One region of the Halomonas qaidamensis genome, then DNA from elsewhere that is predicted to be linked to it. Evidence: predicted binding sites of a transcription regulator. Region 1 holds the regulator's gene; the other holds the start of a gene.
What was found. Region 1 encodes FNR, which switches genes on or off when oxygen is low (the NO sensors DNR and NnrR bind a similar motif). Its sites were predicted from a motif close to TTGATNTANATCAA; they were not measured.

Region 1 (3,877 bases):
GTAGACGCTGGGCAGACTCTTCCTACGCTTGGCTTTTTCAGCCCTACATGGGGGAGGAGATGGTAGCGCTTGCTTGTCAGGTTAGCCCAGGCCAATCGCCCGTGGTTAGTGTAGCTGCGGTTATCTTTAGCCCGGGTAGAGTGCATACCAGCCAAGCTTGGGTGGCAACCTTGGCAGATGAGCGAAGCAACAGCGCTACGCTGCGGCGACACCAGCAGCTGTATGCGACTGACAAAGTGCTCATGCCTAACGCCGAGCATCTTGGGGCGTTGGCTGAATTTATTGGTAATCGGCCGCTAATTGGTTGGCAGTTAGAGCACTCGTTGGAACATCTAAACCATCTGTTCAAAGTAGGGATAGGATTTGGTTTGCCTAACGCCCAGGTCGATGTTGGAAAGCTGCACTATCGCCAGTTACGCCGGCTACATCCTCAGAGTGAGATGCGTAGTCAGATTGCAGAAGCATTAGCTTGCTGGCAAATGCCAGTTTTCCAATGGATCGGCGTATTGGGGGATGCAACGGCGAGTGCTCTTTTGTATCTACGTTTGCAACGTGAGGCAGCTCGGCACGTTTAGCGTATTATTCCTATTAACGTTGAATTAGCCCGTTTATGTTGGGTGCAGGGAACGAGTATTGTTAGAATGCCCGCTGCTTCTTCTACCATCGGCAGTGCCCACATTATGCTATCACCTGATTATTTTGATCCCGCAGCGTCTGAAAATACTTCTGCAGACAAGTGTTCTGTTGATCACCTTCAGGCGCAGTCCGACCATCACGATGCTAAGCAGAAGCGTGAATTCAATAAGCTGCAAAAGCGCTTACGGCGAGAAGTCGGCAATGCCATTATTGACTATCAGATGATTGGTGAAGGTGACAAGGTGATGGTGTGCCTGTCTGGTGGCAAAGATAGCTATACGATGCTGGAAATACTGCTCAACCTACAGCGAAATGCACCGGTTAACTTCTCTTTGGTCGCTGTCAATATGGATCAAAAGCAGCCAGATTTTCCAGAGCATGTGCTGCCCCAGTATTTGGATAAATTGGGTGTTGAGTACCACATTCTAGAGCGTGATACGTATTCAGTGGTGAAAGAGAAAACCCCAGAGGGCAAAACGACCTGTGCGCTTTGTTCTCGATTAAGGCGTGGTTCACTTTATGGTTTTGCTGAAGAGATTGGTGCGACAAAAATTGCGTTAGGGCATCATCGTGAAGACATTTTGGAAACACTGTTTCTAAATATGTTCTTTGGAGGCACTTTAAAAGCAATGCCACCTAAGCTTTTGTCAGATGATGGCAAAAATATTGTCATTCGACCCCTTGCCTACTGCAAAGAGGCTGATATTGTGGAATTTTCCAGGCTAATGGAATTCCCCATTATTCCTTGTAACTTGTGTGGCTCTCAGCCCAATCTTCAGCGACAAATTGTAAAAGATATGTTGGCCGAATGGGATAAAAAGCACCCAGGGCGTCTAGAAAGCATGTTCAAAGCGGTGACCAATGTGGCGCCTTCACAGCTAGCAGATCGCCAGCTGTTTGACTTTACAGGGCTAGAAGCCAAGCAGGCGGCGCTGATGGAGCGCCGTATTCAAACGCTTAGCGTTGAGTCTTAGCGTAGAGCAGTCGGCTGCTCTTCTTCTTCAGCCAGTGTAATAAGACGCTGCATATCTAAAATATTAACCTCGCGCCCCGAAACTGCGACCACTTCTTGCTGTTGAAAGCGACTAAGAATTCGGCTGACCGTTTCTACCGCTAAGCCTAAGTAATTACCAATGTCTGCGCGGGACATAGAAAGCCTGAAGCTGTAAGGCGAGTACCCGCGCCGGCGAAAACGGTCTGAAAGCGTGACTAAAAAGCTGGCCAAGCGCTGATCGGCAGTTTTGCGTGATAACAAGCGCATCATGCGCCGATCGTCTCGCAGCTCTTTACTCATACTGCGATATAGCTGTCCACGCAGTTCCGGAAGTTCTTCAGAAAGTAGATCCAAACGATCAAACGGAATTTCGCACACTGTGGTAGTTTCCAGGGCAATCACGCTACCGGGGTAGTGCTCTTCATCGATGCCGTCCAATCCGACCAGTTCACTGGGCAGGTAGAAATTTGTCAGTTGATCGTTGCCATTACCTTCGCTGGTCACCTGTTTTAGACTGCCTGAGCGAACGGCATACACACTGGTAAAACGGTCGCCCTGACGAAACAGTGGCTCGCCTTTTTTGAGTGGTGCACGGCGACGGATGATCGCATCAAACTGGCTCATGTCTTCAAGTTCTAATGCGAGCGGTAGACACAGTGAGCTTAAGCTACAAGTTTGGCAGCGTGCTTCTTGCAACAGTGAGCGTCGTTGGCTGACGGGGTGTGGCATATCATTCTCCCTTTCTCGTTAGCCATGATAGGCCCTGGGGCAAGACGTCTCAAGAAGCTTACACAATCTTTGAGTAGCGTTGGGTCGACTGATCCGCGAGGCGAGCATCAAAGGCCATTGCTAGATGGCGAATCAACAGCCGACCAATAGGGGTGGCGCTAATCATTTGCTGATGAAAAGTGACTAATCCATCTTGTTCAGCGTTACGCAGCTGTTCAAGAGCAGTGGAAAAATAGTCGCTAGCATCAATGTTCCAACGCTTTCCTATGGCTGCTAAATCAATGCACATATCGCACATTAGCCGCTCAATGACGTCTCTGCGTATTAGGTCGTCCTTATTTAACCTTAATCCTTTGACGGTTGCCAGCCTACCTTGATCTAAAGATGTTTCGTATTGATCAAGCTGAGTCGGATTTTGTGCGTAAACATCGTCAATCCGTGAAATGGCGGAGACGCCTAATCCAACTAAATCGCACTGTGCATGGCTAGAGTAACCCTGAAAATTGCGCTGCAAGGTTCCGTTGCGCTGAGCAATTGCAAGACTATCATCTGGGCGCGCAAAGTGATCCATCCCGATATGCACATAGCCTGCGTTAGTTAGCATCTCAATGGTGGTATGCAATATTGCCAGCTTCTCGTCAGCGTTGGGGAGGTCTGCTTCATTGATACGTCGCTGAGGGGCAAAACGGGTGGGCATATGGGCATAGTTAAATACTGACAGGCGGGCAGGATTTAATTCGATAATCTGGCCCAGTGTTTCAGCAAAGCTTTTTTCCGTTTGAAAGGGCAGCCCATAGATTAAATCAAGATTGAGCGAGCGAAAGCCAAGGCGGTGCGCTTCTTCCATGAGTGTTTCAGTAAGCACCCGGGGCTGCACACGGTTAATCGCTTTTTGTACCTGCGGGTTTAAATCCTGTACGCCCAGGCTTAAGCGGTTAAAGCCAAGCGACTGCAAATGGCGCAGGGTAAAGACGTCTGCTTCGCGGGGATCAATTTCAATCGCGTAATCGCGGTCCGCTGAACCAGATAAACCAAAACGGGCGTCGAGGCGATCAATCAGGTCTCCCATTTGTGCTAAAGAAAGAAACGTGGGAGTACCACCGCCCCAATGCAACTGCTGAACTGGGCGCGATGTGTCTAAATGGCGTGCAGTCAGCACCATCTCTCGATCTAGCCGGGATAGGTAAGGCTCGGCAAGAGCGGTATTCTTCGTTGCAATCTTATTGCATGCACAGTAGAAGCAAATTTTTCGACAAAACGGTACATGTACATACAGGGAAAGCGGTCGGCGGCTTGCATTACTGCGTTCTAACGCCTGGGTAAAGTCAGCGGTGCCAAACTGCTCATGAAACGCAAGCGCCGTCGGGTAGGAGGTGTAACGCGGGCCACTTTTGTCGTAACGCCACAGTAGCGCTTCATTCCAGGCAGTTGCGCTAGGTACTTCAGTGGGTGTTGATGAGAACGATGTTGATGAGAAGGCAGCAGTAGCATGGGCTGACATGATGAACGCTCCAAAGT
Region 2 (3,877 bases), 1.6 Mb from region 1:
TCTCGGGCCGACCTTGGATATCGCTGTTGCCCAAGCAGTGCAGGCACTTGGTGCAGGCTGTTCGGCAGTAGTGATCGTGTCAGGTGCATCTCAAGCTATTCAGCCGCTGATGGATGCCGGAGCACCGGTCATTGGGCTAGACGGGAGCATCACAGCCGAGACGCTAAGTGAAGTCAAAGGCATTGCAGCGGTGGCCGCAGCTGGCAAAAGCGACTGGACCCATGAACTGCGTATTGCGCTTGCCAAACGCGACGGTGCTATCGTGCCGCTCGAAATCCAGCCCCTTTCACCGGATCGCTACGTGGTTGAACGCCACTTGTGCATCGACACGACCGCGGCGGGTGGTAACGCTAGTCTGTTGGCAACGGCTGAATAAGCCCCACCAGCTTTATCGACGTTTCCTTTCATTACTGAACGTCGGTAAAGCCAATGTTCTACCGGGAGACGCCCGCACGGGCGTCTCATTAACAAAAACAAGCGCGCACCTGTTGGCGCTAGCTCCATCCTGACGAATGGGAGAACTTTCATGGCTATCGGTGTTTGGATCAGTCTCATTGCTTATTTTTTGCTCATGGTCGCCATTGGCATTTATGCCATGCGCACCTCTACCTCTTCCTCTGAAGATTATATGCTGGGCGGCCGCACCCTCAGCCCCAAAGTAGCGGCACTATCGGCAGGGGCGTCAGATATGAGCGGCTGGTTGCTATTGGGCTTGCCAGGGGCAATGTTCGTATCGGGATTGGGGTCAGCCTGGATCGGGATTGGCTTGCTCGTAGGGGCGTTGTTCAACTGGATTCTGGTCGCCCCGCGCCTGCGTGAGCAAACCGTTCACTACGGTAATGCGATTACCATTCCAGCCTTTCTTGCGAACCGCTTCCCGACACGTGCGCTTTCCCTGCGCATGGTGTCTGCTATCGTGATTGTTGTTTTCTTCTCAGTTTATACAGCATCAGGCTTAGTCGCTGGCGGCAAACTATTTGAAAGCGCATTTTCCGGCATCTATAACTTCGGTGACATGAGTAACTACGGCATGGGGGTCATGATTACTCTTGGTGTCGTGCTTATTTATACGGTGGTCGGTGGCTTCCTCGCTGTGAGCATGACCGACTTCGTGCAGGGCTGCATTATGATGCTAGCCTTGGTCATCATGCCAGCAGTGGTGCTGTTTGGTGAAGGTGGCGGCGGGTTCTCTCAGGCATCACAGACACTTAATGAAGTCGACCCTACCCTCTTATCCTGGACGTCAGGACTAACGTTCATCGGCTGGTTATCTGCCGTTACCTGGGGGCTTGGCTATTTCGGACAACCGCACATTATTGTGCGCTTCATGGCTATTCGGACATTGAAGGATGTTCCTATTGCCCGCAACATTGGTATGGGTTGGATGCTGATTTCACTCATTGGCGCTGTTTCACTGGGGATATTTGGCCGGGCTTATGCCATCCGTAACGGTCTGGATATCGAGGATCCCGAAACGATTTTTATCGTTCTGGCAAATCTGCTGTTTCACCCACTGATTACTGGCTTCCTATATGCAGCACTGCTCGCTGCCATCATGAGCACCGTTTCTAGCCAGCTACTGGTGGCCTCTTCATCGCTAACCGAAGACTTTTATCGTTTGTTCCTACACAAGAGTGCCTCTGAGCAGCAGTGTGTAGCCGTTGGCCGTGTCTGCGTAGTACTGGTGGGCATTGTGGCGGCAATTATTGCAGCTGATGAAAACTCTCAGGTTTTAGGACTAGTCAGTAACGCCTGGGCTGGCTTCGGTGCGGCGTTTGGGCCACTGATTATCTTATCGCTAATGTGGCCACGTACAAACGGCAATGGTGCTATCGCAGGTATGGTAGTAGGTGCGGCAACCGTCATGATCTGGATTGCATTAGGCTGGAATGGCGAATTTATGGGCGGCCCTGGCATCTATGAAATCATCCCTGGCTTCATCGCTTCCTTCATTGCCATCCTAGTGGTGAGCAATGCAACAGCTGATTCGGGTGAATATCAGCATATCGATCGCTAGACGAGCGTTAATTACACATAAGCCTAATCATCGTTAATATGGCCCTGTGTGCTTTCCGTGTCGCTCACACCGACACGGAAGGCTCTAAGTAATATCTTAACTACCTAACCTCACGCCTCCCTGTGGCTTTTTCTGCTATTTTTGCAGGTCTTTTTATCGCTCTTTGCCCTAGGTCAATAACCTGCCTTCTTCTGCCCGATACACTTCTTGTATGGTTTACGTTTCTATTAAACAGTCCACGTTAACCACTCTCACTCAATTGTAACGACCCACGTAAACGGTCAGGAGCAACGCTATGCGCCATAACTCTCTTTCAACACTGGTTGCCACTGGACTCGCAGCGGCCACACTGATGGCAAGCGGCCAAGTTTTAGCTTACGGCGCTGGCGATTTCTTTACTCGCGTGGGCGTTGCCAAAGTGGAACCAACAAGCGACAACGGCTCATTAGCTGGCGGCGCATTCGCGGTTGATGTTCAAGATAAAACCGACTTCGCCTTTACCCTGGGTTACCGCTTCCACGATAAGGTGGGCATCGAGCTACTGGCTGCCCTGCCGTTTGAACACGATATTGCGCTAAACGGCGACAATCTCGCTTCTACCAAACACCTTCCCCCCACGTTAACGCTGCAGTACTACCCGTTAGGTGGTACTGAAGCGCGTGTCCAGCCCTATGTCGGTGCAGGTATTAACTACACCTTTTTCTCTGACGAAGAGCTAGCGATTGGCGAGTTGGAGCTGGACGACTCTTGGGGCGCCGCGGCTCAAGTGGGTATCGATTTACTTATCGATGAGAACTGGGCACTAAACGCGGCAGCGTGGTACATCGATATCGACACTGACGCAACTGTTAATGGTGCCGCAGCAGGCACAGTAGAGATCGATCCGCTGGTGGTAATGGGCGGCTTAAGCTACCGCTTCTAACTCTGAGTGCAAACGATTTCTGCTAGCCGTGTCATCGTATGAAAAATGCCCAGTACCGTTCACGGTGCTGGGCATTATCTTTGGTGTTGCCGTCATTTTGAATAAAGATTGTGCATTAACATTCAGCTCAGCCACTGTTCAGTGGAATATCGCGAACTAGTTGTCAGTCACAATCTGATCAATCCTTTCGACGGCTCTAACAACCAGTAGTTGGTCGCTGGCACGAACCTTTTCCTGCATTAAATAAGCAGCCACTGCCGGTGCTACATCACACTTAGCAGGCATAGCGGATTGGGCTTCAATCATTGCATTTAGTCGAGCAATAAACACAAAGCGAATCCATTGAGGCAACGACATCGTATCGATGCAGAAAGGTTGTTCACTAGCAAAGGCAGAGGCCTCTGGCGTTGGCATACGCCATAAGTTTGCGGCCTTCATAGTGGCTTCAAGCTCAAGAAGCGCGGTTTGAAGCTGTTGATGGACGCTCATAAATACCTTTTTCATTTAGATCAGTAGGCATCTATTATCCCAGTCCTGTGAGTAAGTTGCCAACTGCCTAGCGGAATTTATGCGTTATTCACAGATTCACAGAAAACCTGCAAGAGGCTGTGGATAAACTATGGAAAGATGTCGCTAGCGTTACTCCCACGCGGGTTACACTAAGTTGCGCAATTTTTAACCACTTTAATAATAAAGCGCGGATTATTCAGCGTTTGCGGCTGACAGTGACATAACAGCAAGGTAGAGTGCAGGCTTGAAACGCGGAAGGATGTCATGCAACCAATCCAGACACTTGATGAATTTTTTACACGTAGCGGCGCAGACGTTTCCCTTTACTATATGGGACGACGCGTAGCAGCCTGCCCGCGAGACACGCTAAGGGCATTTGAAAGCGGCGAGATTGCCTGGCCGGAACCGTGGCAACAACAAGCACGGCT

Region 2: the regulator FNR is predicted to act here: its motif matches at 2,181-2,194, upstream of K1Y77_RS06295 (OmpW/AlkL family protein).

What each region holds. Positions count from the first base shown of each region.
Region 1 is NZ_CP080627.1:2,988,796-2,992,672, reverse strand. Features, by position in the region: gene K1Y77_RS13565 (3'-5' exonuclease family protein) at 1-575, shown strand, start outside; gene ttcA (tRNA 2-thiocytidine(32) synthetase TtcA) at 642-1,610, shown strand; gene fnr (fumarate/nitrate reduction transcriptional regulator Fnr) at 1,607-2,359, opposite strand; gene hemN (oxygen-independent coproporphyrinogen III oxidase) at 2,418-3,860, opposite strand.
Region 2 is NZ_CP080627.1:1,338,899-1,342,775, reverse strand. Features, by position in the region: gene putA (bifunctional proline dehydrogenase/L-glutamate gamma-semialdehyde dehydrogenase PutA) at 1-376, shown strand, start outside; gene putP (sodium/proline symporter PutP) at 527-2,017, shown strand; gene K1Y77_RS06295 (OmpW/AlkL family protein) at 2,313-2,939, shown strand; gene K1Y77_RS06290 (YqcC family protein) at 3,096-3,428, opposite strand; gene K1Y77_RS06285 (DUF3549 family protein) at 3,714-3,877, shown strand, end outside.